Regions from separate parts of the Selenomonas sp. oral taxon 478 genome, predicted to be linked through region 2. Evidence: riboswitches for the same ligand, from Rfam matches in the RefSeq annotation. Region 2 holds a riboswitch; each other region holds the start of a gene.
What was found. Region 2 has a riboswitch for cobalamin ahead of ADJ74_RS07635 (TonB-dependent siderophore receptor). Riboswitches for the same ligand answer to the same signal wherever they lie in the genome.
Positions count from the first base shown of each region.

Region 1: another riboswitch for cobalamin. It lies ahead of ADJ74_RS03695 (TonB-dependent receptor); the one in region 2 lies ahead of ADJ74_RS07635 (TonB-dependent siderophore receptor).
Region 3: another riboswitch for cobalamin. It lies ahead of ADJ74_RS09400 (DASS family sodium-coupled anion symporter); the one in region 2 lies ahead of ADJ74_RS07635 (TonB-dependent siderophore receptor).
Region 4: another riboswitch for cobalamin. It lies ahead of ADJ74_RS02805 (methylmalonyl-CoA mutase family protein); the one in region 2 lies ahead of ADJ74_RS07635 (TonB-dependent siderophore receptor).

Region 1 is NZ_CP012071.1:772,802-777,859, forward strand. Features, by position in the region: gene ADJ74_RS03690 (SLC13 family permease) at 1-586, shown strand, start outside; gene ADJ74_RS03695 (TonB-dependent receptor) at 694-2,880, opposite strand; gene ADJ74_RS11225 (hypothetical protein) at 2,877-3,020, opposite strand; cobalamin riboswitch at 2,978-3,150, opposite strand; gene ADJ74_RS03700 (hypothetical protein) at 3,369-5,058, shown strand, end outside.
Region 2 is NZ_CP012071.1:1,641,342-1,646,399, forward strand. Features, by position in the region: gene ADJ74_RS07630 (TIM barrel protein) at 1-929, shown strand, start outside; cobalamin riboswitch at 1,089-1,325, shown strand; gene ADJ74_RS07635 (TonB-dependent siderophore receptor) at 1,612-3,534, shown strand; gene ADJ74_RS07640 (ABC transporter substrate-binding protein) at 3,695-4,681, shown strand; gene ADJ74_RS07645 (methyl-accepting chemotaxis protein) at 4,947-5,058, shown strand, end outside.
Region 3 is NZ_CP012071.1:2,028,488-2,033,545, reverse strand. Features, by position in the region: gene ADJ74_RS09410 (nitrogenase component 1) at 1-663, opposite strand, end outside; partial or broken gene ADJ74_RS11685 (LysR family transcriptional regulator) at 638-1,582, opposite strand; cobalamin riboswitch at 1,881-2,056, shown strand; gene ADJ74_RS09400 (DASS family sodium-coupled anion symporter) at 2,372-3,781, shown strand; gene ADJ74_RS09390 (hypothetical protein) at 4,072-4,908, opposite strand.
Region 4 is NZ_CP012071.1:575,296-580,353, forward strand. Features, by position in the region: gene scpA (methylmalonyl-CoA mutase) at 1-78, opposite strand, end outside; gene ADJ74_RS02805 (methylmalonyl-CoA mutase family protein) at 78-2,261, opposite strand; cobalamin riboswitch at 2,697-2,926, opposite strand; gene ADJ74_RS02810 (G5 and 3D domain-containing protein) at 3,025-3,834, opposite strand; gene pflA (pyruvate formate-lyase-activating protein) at 4,156-4,914, opposite strand; gene pflB (formate C-acetyltransferase) at 4,901-5,058, opposite strand, start outside.

The DNA of each region.
Region 1 (5,058 bases), 870 kb from region 2:
CTGCGCCATCATCCTCATCGCCGTCGTCCTCGCCATGGTACTCGAAAAGAGCATCGGCGTCGACATGGAGACCATCGCCATCATCGGCGCACTCGCCTGTGTCCTGACGGGCTGCCTGACAGAAAAACAGGCGTATCGCGGCATCGACTGGACAACGATCTTCCTCTTTGCGGGGATGCTCCCGCTCGCCAATGCCATGGAGAGCAGCGGCGCGGGGCAGCTCATCGCGAATGTTGTCGTCGGGCTCATGGGCGATGCCCCCTCGCCGATGCTCATCATCACGGCGATGTTCATCCTCTCGTGCGGGCTGACCCAGTTCATGTCCAACACGGCGGCGGCGGCACTCCTCGCCCCCATCGCCATCTCCATCGCGCAGACCATCGGCGCGGAGCCGTACCCGATCGTTATGGCCATCGGCATCGCCGCCTCCTGCGCGTTCACCACACCGGTCGCGACCCCGCCGAACACGCTCGTCCTTGCCGCGGGACAGTTCCGCTTCATGGACTACGTCAAAATCGGCCTCCCGCTCGTCCTCCTCTCCCTCATCGTCTGCGTCGTCATCATCCCCCTCGTCTGGCCGTTCTGACACGCCAAAATTGCATAGAAAAAGCTGCCGCACGAAGTATCTCCTCGTGCAGCAGCTTTTTCTATGTTCCTCTATTCATCCTTCAACAGGCGCAATTCCTTAAAAATCTAGAACGAATATGTTGTACCAAAGGTGTAGGTTCTCTCGTTTGCCGCTTCACCTGCATAGTATTTGCGGTTAAAGAGGTTCTCAATGCCGAACTGCATTTTAACGTTCTCATTGAGCTTGTAATTGAGATACAAATTGGTTACGAAGTAACTGTCTTCCGAGCCATACTCTCCCGTAACGCTGTCCGCGCCCTGACGCGCGGCAATGTACTGGGCATCGAGTACGCCGTTAAATTTATTACGATTATATTCGATACCAAACCGCATCATGTGTTTTGGCAGATCCCAGTCACGCTCGGTCTTGCCGCCACTCGTATACTCACCGGACTCAAAGGTATAGTTAAAATACGCACGCCAGTCACGATGAAAACGGTGTTTCAGTTCAAACTCCGCCCCCTTGACCATCGCTTCGTTCAGATTATAGTAGGCACGCACGTTATTCCTCTTTGCAATCGCAATCTTGTCCTCCGTGTCCACGCGGAACAGCGTCAGTCCATAGGAGGTATTCCTACCGATCTTCTGCTTGACTCCCAGCTCAAGTGTACGGGAGATCTCCGGGGTCAGATCCGGGTTCGCCTGGATAGAGCTCGCACTGTTTCCCGCACGGCGATAGAGCCGATAGATCGACGGGGGATTAAAGGATTTTCCATAGCTTACATAGAGCATTGTATCCTTTTGCGGCTCATAGCTAACGGCAAACTTCGGACTCCACGCATGGAACGATGTGTCCTCGTAGTCCCTGCGTGCGGCTCTAATGTAGGAGTACCCGTCCTTCTTGTCGAAGCGGTCATAGCGTATACCGAGCTGAAGTTTCCAGCGTGCATCCAGTGCCAGCTCATCCTGCAAAAAGAGTGCCGACGACATCACAGAACCGCCGCTCTGCTGATACGGTGCGCCATAGGTCGAGCCCCAATCCTTCCAATGGAGGAGATCGAATCTGCGATAGCGCATTTTATCCTTCATCCACGAGAATCCGGCAAGCAGTGTATTGTTGCCAAGCGTCCACTTTTTCTGCAGATCCGCATTATAGTTCTTGGCCGGATACTCCGCACGGTCGCCGGCACCCGTCCAGTCAATATCCGTTGCTCCATCAGCACTGGAGTATCCATCCTTCCAAGTATTGCTGTAGCCAATTCCTGCCTTGAAACCGTTCTTTGTATCCTCATAGCGCAGTTTGTGAATATCCTGCTCCCGCTGGCCATAGTAGCCAAGAAAATCACCGGGCGAAGCACTGATATAGTTTCCGTTTGGCAGAAGGACAGTGCCTGAGAAAACAGGGAGCCCGGCGGCATCCCTGAAATAGGTGATGGGATCATGATAGGAGTACTGATACGAGGCATGCAGATAGGTGTAGCCAAGTGAGCGGTTCTTGTCAAACGCATAGTTCAGATCGACGAAGGTATTCTCACTGTCCTTCTTCTTTGCCCCACGGCTGCCTATAATATAGTCGCCATCAGACAGCCTCCTGAAGGAGCCGGTCGCATCGGGCGTATAACTTCCACTGTCTTCCTCCGCCGTTACGGCATGACCGACCCACCCGTCCGACGTACGCTTCTCATAGCCGACGCGGAAGGAAATATTCTTATCACCACCTGTGACCTGAAGTCCGCGCTGCCATGTATTGTTGCTGCCTCTCTGAAGATCGACCTGTCCATGGATCTGAGGTTTTGTCGCCTCTGATGCAGTCGGCTTCTTCGTGATGATATTGATGATGCCCGCGACGGCATGTCCACCATAGAGCGACGATCCGGCGCCACGAACGATCTCAATGCGATCAATATTGGTCAGTGGGATGGAGTCCCAATTGACACCTCCGTCAAAGGCAGTGTTCAGCATCTGCCCATTATACATGACGAGGATATCTGCGCCCGAAAATCCGCGTAGCATGACACCATCCTTGACTTCGGCTGTTGGTGCAACGTAAATGCCCGCCTCACGTGTCAGGGCATCGCGCAGACTAAACGCATGCCTTTTTTCAAGATCCTTCGCGGTGATGACCGTCACGTTAGCAGGGATTTTCATGCGTGGCTCTGCGATACGAGTCGCCGTCACAACGGTTTCGCCAAGGGTATGTTCATCTGGTGATGCGTGCACGTCCGCCGCGCCCTCCTGCGCCGCTGCCGGCACCGTCCATGCTGCGCTCAGTGTCGCCAATGCGACCGCAAGTGCCAAATTCCGTCGTGTCATTTCCATTCCCCCAAAATCACACAGATGACCGTGTACGCCCGCAAAAAAAGCCTGCCGTCCTGTCCATCGCAGGATGCAGTGGCGCGCGCCATGAGCGCACCGGCGTACGAGATTCGGTAGGTCTTCCGGCTCTGCTTCATCGTTGCCCTGCCTTCCCGGTTTCCCAGTGACATCATAGGGCATCCTCAGCATTACGGCGGCGGGACCGCATCGGCATTGCACCGATTTCCCTGTTACGCCCCGAGGGGCACCGAACCTGCTTATTTATATTTGCTATCGTAGTATACCGTAGGCATATCGCAGTGTCAATTACTTTTCACAGATTTCATTCGCGTACGCCGCGATCCCGTCCAGCCTCGTCAGGTGCACGGTTCAGCGTTCGATCTGCTGCGGATTCATTCGCACATACACAGGCTTTTCACGCTTTTCGCAATATGATATAATGAGAATCAAATTATATGATGCATCGCTGAACAGGAGGGTACTGCATGGCTGACCGCATTATTGCGCAGGCGGATCTTTCCGGGATATGGAACTGTCTGCGGGAGCTCGGTGAGTACATCGACACAACCAATTCCAACGTCATCACCGTCGGCAAGAATGTCGACGCGCTGCAGCAGGATTTCGATGCGCTGACGGCGGATTTCCACGCCTTCGTGCAGGCGCACCGCCTCACCGCGCGCGCCCAGCTCGCGGAGACTCGTCTCGTCAAGCTGCGGCAGGAGCTCGAGCAAAAGTACGGGCACTACGCCGAGATCCGACGCACGACGAAGGGCATCCTGCAGGCGAACGATCTCGCCATCGTGCGGCAGGAGACGGTGCGTGCGGCGGGCGAGGAGCTGATGCTGCGCGCACCCGAGTACTGGCTCGCGCCCGCGCTTGTCGCCCTCTCCGCCTGGATCAGCGACCACGAGGAGATCGCCGTGCGCGCGCTCCGCGAGGCACTGCGCCGTGACGAGGAGAAGACGGCGCTCTTCTTTGCCCTCGTCTGCCGCCGTGCGGGACGCGGTGCCCCTGCCCTGCACTGGGCGCAGCACTATCTCATGCGTCAGGATGAGACGGCACTCGACCGCAAGGCGATCCTCATCGTCGATGCGTATGCGAGCGGGCTCCTAGGCGTGGACACGGAGGGGCTGATTGCGCAGCAGCTCGACGCATGGCTCGCCCGCCTCTCCGAGCAGCCGGGCTTTGTCGAGGCGCAGGAGGGCCGCTGGAAGGAGGCGCTCTCCCTCATGAAGCCCGAGACGCCCGCCGCGTTCCACTATCCCTATCTCGAGGAGCACAGCCCGACCGTCGCCGATCTGAAGTCCACACTCGCCGGCGCGGAGCTGCACGGCAAATTTTACGCGCACGTCCAGCAAATCGTCATGCAGAACCCGCCCATGCGCACGCTGGTGCAGGAGCTCGACCGCGTCCTCACGAGCCTCGTGACGGATTTCGACGCGGCGGAGCAGCCCCTGCGCGAAGCGGTGACGTTCGAGCAGCTCGTCGCGGATGAGGGCGGCGACGAGACGCGCGCAAAGAAGGAAATGCAGCTCAAGCAGGAGGCGTTTGAGGAGCGGCGCGACTTTATGCAGCTCCTGACCGACGCCGCCATGAACCCGAAGGAGGCGCAGGCGAACGTCGCGACGCAGAAGATGGCGCTCGCCATATCCAAGGACTGGATGCTCTCCGCCTATCGCGACCACATCGCGGAGAACCGCGCCGCCGTGCCGCACAGCATTGCGCTGCGCATCGGAGAGTTCGAGGGGGAGACGGAAAACGGCGAGAACGAGGAGGAGCTCCTGCGGCAGTTCGCCGCGTGGAACGACGCCATGCGCGACCGCGAGCTGGCAAAGCTGCGTCTGACCGGGAAGCAGGAGCTCTGCAAGTGGGCGGGCATCGTCCCCATCGTCCTCGGGTTCTATCTCGGCGGTGCGGTCGGGCTCGTCATCGGCGCGGTCATCGGCGTGCTCATCTACCTGAACTACCGCAGCGCAAAGCGCGCCCTCGAAGCGCAGCGCGAGGAGCTGCAGGAGCACTTTGCCGAGCAGGGCAAAACAGGGGCGGAGATCGTGCGCGGCCTCCTCGCCGAGGTCGTGGACTACCGCGAGGCATACCGCGCGCTCGACGCCGAGAGCCAAAAGACGCTGGATTACCTCATGGCACTGGACGTTTCCGCCTTCCGCACCGTCCGCG
Region 2 (5,058 bases):
AGCATATCCTTCACGGCGATACTGATGCCCTTCCTGCCATTCTGCAGGAACTGGGGCTTGACGGCATCGAGTTCATGCTCTGTGCGACGTGGGATCGCACGCTGTTTTCGCCCACGTACATCAAGGGCGTACATCTCCTGTTTTGGCCGACGTGGGTTGATTTTTGGCGCGGGGACCGTTCTGCACTCATGGCAGAGTTCGGCAGCGAGGACAATATCCGAGGCTATTACGGCTCGTTGGATGTTGCCGACTGGGTGGAGGGCTGGCGGGAAAATCTGCGGCGGGCGGCAGAATGTCAGCCGCAGTATCTCGTCTTCCACGTCGCGCATAACTGCACGTCGGAGATGTATACGCGCATGTTTTCTGTCACAGATGAGGAAGTTATTCGCACGGCCATCGAGCTCGTCAATGCGATTGCCGACGAGATACCGAGGGGGTGTAAACTCCTCTTTGAAAATTTCTGGTGGCCGGGGCTGACCTTTCAGAAACCACAGCTTGCCGCTGAGCTATTGGAGTGCGTCAGCTATCCCGATACGGGCTTTATGCTCGACACGGGACATCTGATGAACACGAACTTGGATCTGCAGAGCGAGGCGGAGGGCGCGGCATACGTGCAAAAGATCTACCGCGAGCTTGGAGAATTGGGAAAGCGCGTCTATGGCATTCACCTGCACCAGTCCCTCTCAGGGACATATACGCGGGAGATGATGCGGCGGCATGCAGGATGGAAGACGCCGCTCGACTGGCAGACGGCGATGGACTACGTCATGCATGTCGATCAGCATCAGCCGTTTCATACCGACGCAGCATGCAGTATCGTAGATACTGTCCAGCCAATGTATCTCGTTCACGAGTTCCAGCATCGTTTCCGCGATGATCTGGTGAGTAAGCTGCGCATACAGCAGCGCGCCGCAGCGCACGACCGATAGATTCAGGTTCACTGCATGGTGTGTCTTCTCCCTTTTATCGAGCACTGCTTTGTCATGTATTCGTAGTGCCCTATATCGGGATTTAGTGTTGTTGGTATGTTTGCGCTTGACAAGATAATAAATTCGTATTATAGTACGATAGGTTGAATTACTGGAAAACCGAATATTGTCGAGTTAGGTGTCAAAGACTTAATAGAGAATTCGGTGAAGGCTGTATGGCAGTATGCCATGCAGACCGATGCCGAAGCGGTCCCGCCACTGTATCAGCGAGTGAGCCTGCAGGGCGCGCAGAGATGATCTGCCGTCCCAATTTGCCACTGGAGGAATGTCCTCTGGGAAGGCGCAGGTGAACGATGACCTGGAGCCAGGAGAACTGCCTAGTTATGAATCACTGCTTGTACCTGCGAGAGACGGGGAAGGGATTCTATCGCGAGCGTATATTGTTGCGCCCGAATCATGCCTTTTCGTGAGTCTATCCCCTTTCTGTATCGCAGGAAGGGGATTTTTATTTTCTATGATTCATGCCATGCATCAAGAAGATACGTCAAGATGCTTGTGCTGAATTTATCAGTGCTTCCTGAATATGCTTTTCTCTGACTGACGAAGTGCATCCCTTCGCAGCAGATGAATAGATGTATACAGCCTTGCAGTAATGTGTAATGTTTTAGGAGGAGATTACGAGATGAAGAGATTGTGTTCAAGGAAGAAGCTAGGAGCAGCGCTGACAGCAGCCCTCAGTGTAGGCGTTCTGTCTCTGGGCAGTCATGCATTCGCAGCCGATGCGAGTGATACGGCAGATGAACATGCTCTGGGGGAAACGGTCGTCACGGCGACAAGAACCCCGAACAAGGAACTCAAGACGGATGCAAATATCACGGTGATTACAGGCAAGGACCTCGAGCGCCGCCATTACACAGACCTCACGCAGGCGCTGCGCGATGTGCCGGGCGTTACGGTCAATGCGTATGCACCGGCGGGATATAACAACAGCAGCAAATTCTACATCAACGGGTCGGAGGACGTCGTCTTTCTGATCGATGGGGTCCGCCAGAACTATGCGGGGGGCTTTTCGGCCTCTTTGGCATCTGCGATGAAGGATCTTGGCGGCATCGACCGCATCGAGGTACTGCACGGCTCGGCGTCGACGCTCTACGGCTCGGATGCGAAGGGCGGCGTTATCGACATCATCACGAAGAAGGCATCGGGGATGAAGACGACGCTCGGCATCGGCTACGGCAGTTATGGACGTCAGCAGTACAGCATCGCGAATGCGGGCGGTGAGCACGGATGGGACTGGCGCATCAAGTACCAGAAGGATAAGAGCGGAGACTTTTCGGATGCGCACGGCAATACGGTGCCGTCTCATCTGGATGCGGACTCGGTCAATCTTCACCTCGGCAAGGATCTGAGCAAGGCATCCTATCTTGCCTTCAATCTGCGCTCATACAAGGACTCGGATCGCTATCAGGCACTCTATGAAAAGCAGCAGGGGCTCAATGTCAATCGCGGGAACTATGATTATTTGGATGGCGATTTGATTTGGAATGTGAAAATCAATGACACGACCAAGAATCAGATGAGCATCTCGCGCAGCAAATATGATTATGATATTTTCACCTATGGCATGTGGACTCCTGCGGGATCCAGTTATGATTTTAGTGATTCGACATGGAGATTCAGCGACCAATTCGACAAGAAGCTCGGCCACCATCTGCTGACGGCCGGCTTCGAGTTCACAAAGGATGATACGACGATCAAGAACGGCGGCATTGTGAGCATCGATGATCGTACGCTCATCAACCGCTCCTTCTATTTACAGGATCAGTGGAGCATCCTTCCGACGCTGAAACTCACAGCGGGTATTCGTCATGACAGCAACTCGTCCTTTGGCAGTCACAACAGCCCGAGTGTCAGCCTCGGCTATGACATTGATCCGATGACGCACGCCTATGCTTCTTACAGTGCGTACTTCATTACGCCGACGCCGAATCAGCTTTATGCACCGACATACGGCAATCCAAACCTCAAGCCCGAGTCCGGCAACACGAAGGAGATCGGTATTGCCCGTGACTTTGGCAGGGGGCTCAGCCTCACGGCGAGCTACTTCAAGCGCCACTCGAAGGATCGTATCGGTTACCATCCTGTGACATACGTGAACATCAATGTCGGCGATGAGGATGCCCATGGCTGGTCGCTGCAGCTTGCGAAGCGCGTTGACTCGCATCTGCGCGCGCGCCTTGGCTATACACGGACGCATGTCGGCAAGACGGAGCAGAGAGGCGTGAATGCAGACGGTTATCTGCCCGAGGATCAGTGGAACATCGGTGTCGACTACCGCAACCGTGCATTCGATGCGTCGCTGCTTGCGCGCGGGATCGTTGGACGCCCGGGACCGGTACGCGGTGCTTTCCCGACGGATAATTACTGGGTCGTCGATCTTGCAATGAACTACCAGATTGCCGACGCAACAAAGGTATATCTCAAGGCGAACAACATTTTCAACCAGTTCTATGCCGAGCATTCGAATGTAAAGTGGGGCGGCCCCGGAGAGTGGTGGACGGCACCCGGACGCAACTTCATGATCGGCGTGGAGCAGAGTTTCTAAGAACCATGTCATTTCCCTCCGGCAGCGTTCCCGTGTGGTGCGCCGTCGAGGGATATCATAACTTTATCACACTGTAACTCCCCTTTCTGCGCTGTAGAGAGGGGAGTTTCCAAAATAATGGGGAAAGTTTTGCGAGAGGGATAAAAGGAGTTGTGGAACTATGAGCAGATGGCTGCGTGCAGTGATGCTGCCGTGCATATTCATGCTGTTATTCTCTTTGACGGGCTGTGGTATTTCGGACAGGCAGAACCAGACCGCCTACCGTGTTACTGATGCGGACGGGACGGTTGTGTCTATTTTGCATAAGCCCCAACGGATCCTGACGATTGGTGCGAGCAGTGATGAGATGATGCTTGGCCTTGTGGAGCCGAAGCGCATGGCTGCCATCAACGAGACTCTTGCCAATACAGAGGATACGAATATTCCATGGGTACGTGAGAAAATCTCAAACGTTATTTCTCGCAACCCATCAGTGGAGGAAATCGCTGCTTTGCGGCCGGATCTCGTTGCTGTTCCGGAATGGCTGCCGAAAGAGAATGTCGATGCAATACGAGACCTGAATATACCTGTTGTTGTATTCAAGTCAGCAGCCACCATAGACGATATCCATGAAAATATACGCTTGCTTGCTGCGGCTGTTGGAGAATCGGAGCGCGGGGAGAAGCTCATTAAGAAAATGGAAGACAAACTTACTGAGCTCCAAGAGAAAATTGCCTTAGTGCCGGAGGAGAAGAAACACAAGAGTATTGCGCTTATTTCCATTATGCCAAATTATGGCGGCGCGGGGTCTACCTTTGATGAGCTCTGCCGTTATACGGAGTCCATCAATGCAAAGGCTGCCGCAGGGAATCATATGGGACAGGAGATGACCAAAGAACAGCTCATTGCTGCGAATCCTGACTACCTCTTCTTCCCAAGCCATGAAAACGCGGGTTCACGGGAAGAAGGGTTTGGCAAGCAGTACTTAGAAGACCCTTCGCTGGCGCAGATGACGGCCATACGGGAAAAGCACATTGGACATCCGTGGGCACGATATGCCTATAATATTTCTCAAGATATTGTATTTGGCATACAAGAGACTGCATGGATTCTTTATGGCGATGAATTCCGACTGTCGCGACAGGAGTTTTTGACGGCTGTAGAGTAAAGGAGGTTCTGATGCATTCGATGCTACCCCCGTGACGTAGTTTTTGCTGCTCGTACTTTGACGGAAAATTCTCCACAGAGCACCACGCTGCATTCGGAGTACCACACGTTCAGACGAAAAAACGACACCAATCTGGCGAATGTCATTTTATCGGCGGACATTTTAACTTAGGGCGGTGCATCAGGCCGAAGACTTTTTGCTTGCATATATAGGATGATATGGTACAATAAATCTAAGGTTGAGAAATGTTTTTGGAGGGAAGGCAATGTTTGACAAGAACAGTGCCGCTGCCGGTGATACACAGGATTTTGCAGGGAAGATTCAGGGAATTATTGCGGGGCATGAGAAGAATGAGCTGTTCTCAAAGCTGCATGACA
Region 3 (5,058 bases), 390 kb from region 2:
AGCGGTCTCCTCCATGCCAAAGATATAGTCCTCCGCCTGTGGGATGAGCGCATAGACATCGCTGCGCTCCGGTATGAGATCCATGCGTGCAAGCGCATTGCGGCAGCCCGACGGCGTGACAAGGACATGCGCCGCGCCCTCTTCCCGCAGGAAATCCGACACGCCCGCCGTATCGCTCATCGGCGGCGGCAGCGGTGCCGAGGCCGTGACCGTCCCCTCCTCCGGCGGCAGCGCGGCGAGGAGCTCTTCCGCAGTCTCGTGCCGGATGCCGTCCGCCTTTGCCAGCGGCCCACGAAAGAAACAGCGCACGATGCAACCCGTCTCCGCAGAGAGCGTACACTCGATATCTGCAAAATCCAGGCGTGTGAGGATGTCGAGACAGGAGAGATAGATCACGACCACACGTACACCGAGCAGGCGTGCGGCATCGCGCACTGCATCTCGGATCGTTTCCTCCGCCGTTCCGAGCACGTAATCCTCTGCCCGCACAGCGGCATAACGAAACCGCCCGCATGCACCGATCTGCATTGCGCGATGGTAGATGGAGCGAAAACAGATGAGTGCCCCCCCTGCGACAACGATGAGATCACGCCGTGCCCACAGGCGGTCGAGACTTGTGTCAAAGTCCCGAATTTCCTCAGCGAGAATCGGCTGCATCGACATCCTCCTCATCGTGAAGCAATTCCTCTCCGCCCTGGTTTCCGTTCTCCTCCCCAAGGATTTCAAGGAAGAGATTCATTGCGGGGCTGCGCCATTTATTCCGATGGACCCCGTAGTATGACGTGACAGTCATCGGATCCGACTGCGCGGCAGCCAACCGACCGAGAGCCATGCGTTCCCGTGCCGCATGATCCGGCAGCAGTGCAATCCCCATATCGTTCTCAACCAGATTGATGATGGTCTGCGTGCTTCGCAGCTCAATCATATTCGTAAACGAGATCCCCCGCTGTCGCAGATAGTCATCTGCCAGCTACCGAATCTCGCCCGGATGCAGCATCGTGATCAGCGGCATCTCGTTGATCTCCATCTCCCGCTCACGAAAGTTCGGACACCATACAGCAGCACCAACCGACGTATAGAAATGCACGGGGCACTCCTCAAACCCCCGGAACGCAAGGTTCTCCTTGTCTCTCTCCTGAATCGTGTATGCGAGACCGACATCGATCTGCCCGTCACCGAGTGCCGCAACAACATCGCGGCTCGTGAGCGAGCGCAGGCGCAGATCGACGCGCGGTGCATGCGCGTGCAGACGTTTGAGCAGGGGCGGCAGACGGAAGCAGAGCAGCGACTCCGGCGCGCCGACTGTGAGCGTCCCCTGATAGGTTGCAATACCGTATTGAAAGCTTTTGACCTTCTTCACTGCAGCAAGCACCTCATCCACATACGGAATCAGCTCCTCGCCCGCCTTTGTCAGGATCATGCGCCGCCCACTTTTCTCAAAAAGCGGTACGCCCGTCAGCTTTTCCAGCTGCGCGATGTGGAACGTAATCGTCGATGGCGTGTAACTGAGGAGACGCGCCGCCTTTGTAAAGCTGCCCGTTCGTACAATTGTCTTGAACGTCGTGAATATCTTTAGCTCCATCCGTATCTATCCTCATTGGCAAGTACGAAATACTCAAAAAAATGTAGAGAAGAAATCGTTCATTGTAAAATGAAATTGGACACATAAAAAGTCGAACATACAAAATCGTTCCGGCAAAACACCTTTGCCAAGACCAGTATATTCGACGCTCATTCTACCATAAAACACCGCGTATTCAAACATCTAAACGTCAATCAGCGCGTACAGTCAAGCCGATGATTCGACTCCTTCCGCCTCTCTCTTGACAATAGGCAGAAGCAGTGATATTCTTCCTCACGGAAGCCATCATCACGACAAACAGCATACTGATGAATCAGGTGTCGCAAGACTCAATAGAGAAGCCGGAAGAGCCGGCGCGGTCCCGCCACTGTGTCAGCGAGCGAATCTGCAGGAAACGTCACTGAGGAAACTTGGGAAGGCGCAGAGGAGCGATGAACTGGAGCCAGGAGAACTGCCTGATCGACGATCACCGTCTGACCTGCGAGCGACGGGGAGGGGATCTGCGTCTTGCGTCGGATCGATCCGCATCTTTGCGGCGTCGTTTCGGCGGTGATTTTATGCACTTCAGCGCTGCATGCGGCGAGGCAAGGATATTTTGCAGTCTCTTCTCTCATTTGCAGAAAGGGGCTGCCTTTATTTTGCGAATGTCCAAGACGCAAAACAGCACCTCTTCTCGCAGACCTCGGACGTATGCTCTGCAAGTCCGCAGCTTCCATGGGCGTCGCAGGAAATGCTTTCGGCAAAAGGGGGACTGCGACGGAGAACTCATATTTTTGATGGGGTGAACACATGAACACGAAGAGAAGAAATGCACTCATCACGATCGGCGTCGGACTCATCCTATGGTTCCTGCCGATTCCTGACGGAGTCACACCACTTGCCTGGCATTTGCTTGCGGTCTTTATCGCGACAGTGCTGGGCTTTATCCTGCATCCGCTGCCGATCGGCGCGGTGGCCTTCATCGCGATTTCCTTCTCCGCATGGGCAGGCCTGCTAAAAACGTCCGATGCCTTGGCAGGCTACGGCAACAGCACGATCTGGCTGATCGTCTGCGCGTTCCTCTATTCCCGCGGCTTCATCAAGAGCGGACTCGGCAAACGCATCGCCTTCCGCATCATCGAAGCGATCGGCAAAAGTGCGTTATCGCTCGGCTATGCCATTGCCTTGAGCGAGCTTGTGATCTCGCCCGCGACGCCCTCGGCCACAGCGCGCGGCGGCGGAATCCTCTATCCAATCGTGCGCTCCCTCGCGGAGGCACTGGGCTCAAAACCCGGTGAGAGCGCACGCCGCATCGGCACCTACCTCATGCAGGTCGGCTACCATACGGACGCCGTGACCTGCACGATGTTTGTGACCTCGATGGCGGGCAACCCGCTCTGCGTGGCGCTCGCAGAGAAGACGCTGGGCGTTCAGGTCACGTGGATGGGCTGGGCGAGCGCCGCAATCGTGCCGGGACTCATCGCGCTCCTGCTCGTCCCCTATGTCATGATGAAGCTTTCGCCGCCCGAACTCGTGCGTATTCCCGACGCCAAGGATCTGGCACAGCGTGAGCTTTCCGAAATGGGGCCGATGAGCCTTGCGGAAAAAGGGCTCTCCGTCATCTTTGTCGTCTCTCTCGCACTCTGGGCAAGCTCCGGCCTCACGAACATCGACGCGACGCCCGTTGCCATGGGCGCAGTCTGCCTCATGCTGATACTCGACATCATCAACTGGCAGGACGTCATCCAGGAAAAGGGTGCATGGGACGCGATGTTCTGGATGGGCTCTTTGATGACACTCGCTTCGGCTCTCGCAAAATCGGGCATCATCACATGGATCGCCAATGGTGCGGGCGCGGCGATTTCCTCGCTCGGCTTCGGTTGGCTTGTTTCCTGCCTCATCATCCTGCTCTTCTACACCTACATCCACTACGCCTTCGCCAGTGTCACGGCACGCATCAGTGCCCTCTATGCGGCATTCATCGCTGTCAGCGTTAGCGTCGGTGCACCGCCCCTTTTAGTCGCCATCATCTTCGGCATCTTCGCCGATGTACCGATCTCCCTCACGCATTACGGCAACGGCTGCGCCCCGATCTACTTTGGCGGAGGCTATGTCTCGCAAAGTGAATGGTGGAAAAATGGCTTCATCATGACGACCATTACGACGCTGATCTACCTGACAATTGGCGCGGCATGGTGGAAAGTCTTGGGCCTTTGGTAAATAATAAATCAGTGGCAGCCCCCTACACGGGGGGCTTTTTATTTGCCGTTTCCCCTCCCGTTTCCCATAAACAGGACAACAAACTCTTTTAGACTCCATTGGTCTGTCATAATAGTCTCTTGTAACAGAATCTTGATATAATTCCAGAATAAGAAAATTATAAGGCAGGATATGGGAAGATGGCTAATGATACTTTGCAAAAGTACAAGAGATCCCAAACGCTAGTAGGCGACTGGGATCTCCTGTAAAATAAAAAATTTTCATGCTGATGTATGAACAGAGCTCCTATTTTATTCGAAAGGTTGAACTTCCTCAACTCGTGCATCCATGTTCTTGTAATGAAACGCAGACGCCCAAGCAACAAGTGGAAGTAGTATTGGATTGATTTCCATATTAATATGATTCAAAAGACGACTTGCTCCAGCTTGTCGTATTGCTTCATCTGTAATTTTTTTATTAGCCGACTTAAGGGATGCATAGCCTTGACGCTTCATATAGTGACTGTCGCTTCCATAAAATAACCAAAAGCTATGCCCCTCATCAATGGTGGACCGTTCACCAGCTGAAGCACGATTTTCCTGCCTGTTCCCCATGAGTTTTTTCTCATAAGCATTTAGGATAAGATGAGCAACATCAAAGCTCAGGCGATGGTCGGCATCCATGACTTTGAGGACAGTTTTCTCTTTCTCCGTCAGTTCATTCCATGGATTTGAATAAGCATCTCTTCTATAAGGCGAGCGCTTATGTTCCATATGAGCTCCATGAAGGAATACCTCCTTCCGCTCATCTGAACTCAACAGCATATAAGGTACATCCTGCAAAATGGTATCGCTGATATGTATCCCCGCATCTTCGACCAGCTTTTTGCGAGTCTTCCAGTCCTCCGTATCCATCAACTTGTCGATGATGGGAGCTTTGGGGTACGGCTTTCCGTTAAGAAAAGCATCAATATATTCATCCATTGTTGCCGGAACCAGTTGGAATAAGATTCGTCTTTTGCTGTTTACATCGTTTGTCAAAACAAACTGATCTAACAGCTCAATCTGTTCCTCAGCTGCATCCTTATAGACAAGCATGTCCGGCAAATAATAAGAGGGCACTGTCATTTTAGTTAGATCCCTTTTCATACGGTTAATCCTGATTTCCTCGAATTTTCTTCACTCCAACGATACTATCCTAGTCAACAGACAAACAAGATTCATCCTGTACTTCTTTTGCACGATCTGGTACAATACGATCAGATAAAGCATTTAGTGAATTGCCTCCGTTAAGGGAAT
Region 4 (5,058 bases), 1.1 Mb from region 2:
GCGCCATTCCTTGGAGTCTGCGGACGGGCTTTCGCCGAGGCTCATGCCCGTGAAATCCGGGTTCGTAAAGCCTGCCATTACGCAATCATCCCTTTCTGTTTCTGGAGACCCTCGAGGATCTCATAGCAGTTCGCGCGGACGGAGATATATTCGTCAATGCCCGCTTCCTTGTACGTCTCAAGCAGATCCTTCGGCGCGGCGCCCGCGAGAAAAACACGTGCCTGCGGCAGCACCTTGTGGAGCTTTGGCGCGAGGGCAGGGACGATCTCGGGATAGGTCGCATCCGTGGAGCAGATGACGACGGCATCCGCACCGCTTGCACGCGCCGCCTCCGCTGCCTCATCAACGGTCTTAAAGCCGTCGTTGCCGAGTACCTCGAATGCACCAACCTGCAGGAAGCCTGTGGTAAAATCCGCACGCGCCTTGTGCTGCGGGATGGGGCCCATGTTCGCGAGGAAGATCTTCACATTGTCGTCCTTCGCCGCCTTATAGTCCTCTGTACGCCGGCGCAGCGCCTCAAAGCGTTCGCTCCAGCGGTGCGGTGCAATCGCCGCGACCGTCTCCGCACCTTTCCCTGCTGTGAGCGCCGCCATCAGCTCGGCAATCGTCGCTCCCGCAAGCGCCGCCTCAACAGCATTCTGAACGGAACCATCTGCCTTGAACGCCGCAAGGGCCTCGTCGCGGTGCTTTGTGTCGATGTCGGAGAGATATGCTTCGATATCTTTCGTGCGCTGTGCCTTGAGCGCTGCCGTATCCTCGGCGCGTGTCTCGAGCAGCGTCTCTGTCATGTTCGGATACATATTGTTGCCGACAATGCGGTCGCGGCGCAGATCGGCATTCTTAAAGCGGTCGGCGAGCACCTTCGCGATGCCCTCCTGAACCGTTCCTGCACGCAGTGCCGCAGCGATGCCGCCCTCTTTCTCGATACCTTGGAACGCCCCCCAGATTTTTTCCTTCATCTGGCGCGTCAGCGTCTCAACCGCCCACGAACCGCCCGCGGGGTCGATCGGCTGCAGGAGACCGAATTCCTCCTGGAGCATGATCTGGACGTTGCGCGCAATGCGGCGCGAAAACTCATCGCCCTTGCGGATGGGTTCATCAAACGGCGCACTCTCGAAGGAGTCGATGCCGCCGACAACGCCCGAGAAGATCTCCGTCGTGTTGCGGAGCATATTGACGTAGGGATCGTAGATGGTCTTGAAGAAGAGTGCCGGGCGTGCATGGATGTGCATCTTCTGTGCCTCCGCACTGCCGCCGAACGCCTTTACAATCTGTGCCCAGAGCGGACGTACGGCGCGCAGTTTCGCGATCTGCAGGAAGAAGTTCGCACCCATGGAGAAACAAAATGCAATCTGCGACGCTGCCTCGTCAATCGTAAGCCCACGTTCGCACAGTGCACGCAGATATGCCGTCGCCGTCGCAAGACACGTCGCAACCTCCTGCACATCGTTTGCGCCGCCGCTGCTGTAGACATCGCTGCGCACAAACACCGTCCGCAGACGCGGCGCGTTCTTCACCGCCCAGCGTGCCGCCGCCGCGAGACTGTCATAGTGCGCCTCAAGGGAGGCGGAGAGCTTCCCGTCCGTCACAAGTGCGCCGATGGGGTCGGATCCGATGATGCCGTGCAGTTTCCCCACAGCCTCGCCCGCCGCGCGGCGTGCCGCCGCCACGAGCGCGAGAAGGGGCACGGCATTTGCACCCGCATAGACATAGAGTGGGAATTTCGCGAGGTCAAGTCCCGTGAGGAGCACGTGCATGTCCTCGACCGTCGTCACACTCGTCCCTGTGTCGCCGACCTTCTCCGCCTGACGCGCATCCACACCGGCGCGCGACGCCGTATCGAGCACAATGTGGTAGATCGTTGCGCCCTTGTCGTTCTCATGGCGCAGGAGCTCGTTGTTCTCCGCCGGGAGCGTCTCGTCACACGCCTGCGCGATGCCCCACGGCTTGCCGATGTAGCCCGCCGCATCCACGCCGCGCAGATAGTCCCCCATGCCGGGCATAACTCCCTTCGGCAGGATGTCCTCCGTATGCTTTCGCGTATACATGGGGTCAAAGGTGATCCCCTCATAGGTCTTCGTGAACATCTTCTTTTCGAACGGCGCGCCCTTCAGGAGTGCCTCACAGGCGGCTTTCCACTCCTCATCCGTGGGCGGCGTGAATTCATCGAGCGGAACATCGGGGAAATCCTCGACATCCGCCGATTTCTTCAGAAGCTTCTGAAGTTCCTCGTCGCTCGACCGCTCTTTTTCTTCCGGCATAGTACGTCCTCCTTTAATTTATTCCGGGAAGGCTCTGTCAGTTCAATGGATAAACTGACATTATGATAAAGCAACCAATGCAAGTTTTGCACACGATTGCTAACCCTAAAAAAAATCGCCCTGAGCTTCCACCCTCAGAGCGTTCCCCCATCACGAGGGAAAAACGAGAACTGAAAAGATGAGCAATGTTTCCCCAAGGAGCAATGCTCCTTCATCCCGGGGAAATCTCTGCGCATGTTCCCATACGTGCGCACAGATCTCCGCAGGATCGCGCAGGGAATCGAGCCTTGCATAGAAAAAGCCCATCCCGCAGCAGCAGAATGGGTCTTTTTCGGTATCGTCACTCAGTTCTCGTGTCGTTTGGTCGCGGCTGCGCCAAACTTTATATCAAGCGAACGAATCCGCAAAATCTCCATCCCCATCACTCGCAGGTCAATCGGTGATTGTTAATCAAGCAGGTCTCCTGGCTCCAGTTCATCGCTCCTTCGCATCTTCCCGGGGGGCTTCCCCAGTGACTGCCGGCTCGCGCTGGCGTGCGAATTTGCTCACTGTTACAGTGGCGTGACCGCTCCGGCTTATGAGATCATACTCTCCCTACCGGATTCCCTATGAAGCATTAAGGCTTTGCACAGCAAAACCTCTGCACTTGATCCAATTTCTATATGTAATTTTTATGGTACGATAGAATAGTACCACTGAAAGCACTTCTTGTCAATAAAAAAGAATCACTGTGTGAATAATTCCACAGTGATTCTCTCTTTTGTTACTCGAGGACGTAGACCTCAACCGAGCGCCGGCCGAACTGGATTGCCTCGTCATAGCTCTCCATGCAGAGGTCAATCGTGTTGCCGACGATCGCCCCGCCCGTATCCGCAGCGATTGCCTCGCCGTAGCCCGGGATATAGAGCCGCGAGCCGAGCGGAATGACGTTCGGATCGACGGCGACAACACCGCGGCGCGCCGCCATGCCGGTCGCCGTAATGCCGCTGCCGCCCCCGTCACTCGGGAGATAGGCGGATGCGTGCATTGTATAGGCTGCACGATAGCGGGGAATCCCCCGACTTACGCGTTCGGCCTCGCGCTCACGCGCGCGCCGCTGCTCCGCCGCCTGCTCATTCTCTGTGAGCTGTATTGCAAGGTTTGCGGTGACTGGTGTATCAACACCGGGGTTCACATCAACCTCGTTCATATTGTAGCCATACTCTGCCACAACGTCGCCGACGGTATGTCCGCTCGTCATAACCTGCTGCGTATCGCCCCAGAAGGAGATGGTGACGGGCACGGCGCGCCGTACGGAGATGTCCGTACGCGGCGGATCCTTGCTCTCCTGCACCTCGTAGGTGTCCTTCTCGCCGAGCGTAACGCCAAGTTTTGCAAAAATATCGTTAGGCTGCGTCTGCACCGTCATGTCGTTGATCGTCTCTCCATCGACATGCACACTCACGCGGTGCATATTCTTCGGCAAGCCGTTCATCGTGAAGCCGCTGGACATCAGCATCATGCCCGCCAGCGCCGCACAGAGCACCGTGTTCTGCTTCTTTCTCACAAATGTTCCTATGCTTTTCCACTGCATAGAATCCCCCCTTTGTTGGAGGTATTTTCCCACTTTGACCTGAATTTTTCATGAAGAATGGGATGTGAGTTAAAATTGAGAGCGATTTTCCGAGTTTGCGCGCCACTTTGCTAAAAAATGCAGTACAGAGCATCGTGCTCCATACCGCAGTTTTTTTATGGAATCGCTGATAAAATGAAGTCCGTCAGATTGGCGTAGATTTTTTCGTCCGAACGAGGTGGAAAACCGGACGCAGAGTGGTGCTCTGTGGAGGATTTTCCGCCGAAGTGCGGGCAAAAAAGATGCGCTAAGATGGCGGTGCTGAATTTATCAGTGCTTCCATTATTTATCCTCTGTGCGAGAGGTCTTTCCCCCGCACAGGATTGCCTCGGCGCGCGCGATCTCCTCTGCCGTCGGCACGGGCGTATCCCCGAGCGGGTACGGCAGATGAAGTGCCTCATATTTGTGCCGCGCCATCGCATGATAGGGCAGCACCTCCACGCGCTCGACCGTTCGCAGCGTCCTGATGAAGTCCGCCAGCCGGTGCAGGTCATCGGCATCCGTCGTCCATCCCGGCACGAGCACGTGACGGATCCACATGCTTTTCCCCTGCTCCGATAGGTACCGCGCGAGTGCCAGTACCGGTGCATTGGACGTGCCCGTCAGCGCACGATGCTGCGCGGGGTCGATGTGCTTGATGTCGAGGAGAAAGAGATCAGTGAGCGGCAGCAGCGCCCGAAACGCGCTGAAGAATGGCTCATCCTCGGTAAAGGGGCCGCCCGCCGTGTCGATGACCGTGCTGACCTGCTGCTCCTTCGCCAGGCGAAAGAACTCCGTCACAAACGGGAGCTGCAGCAGCGGCTCGCCGCCGCTGACGGTGATGCCGCCGCGCTCCTTCCAGTATGGACGATAGCGCAGTGCCTGCCGCAGCACATCCGCCGGCGTTCGCTCCTCGCCGCCCTCTGTCTCCCACGTCTCGGGGTTGTGGCAGTACTGACAGCGATAACAGCAGCCCTGCACAAAGACGATGAAGCGGATGCCGGGCCCGTCGACCGAGCCGAAGCTCTCCGTCGTGCTGATTCTGCCTTTACATATGCTCATGGAAGGTACGCGAAATCACATCCTGCTGCTGTTCGCGCGTCAGGCTGATGAACTTGACGGCGTAGCCCGAGACGCGGATGGTAAAGTTCGCATAGGCGGGATCCTCTGGATGCTCCATGATGTACTCGAGAGTCTCGCGCCCAA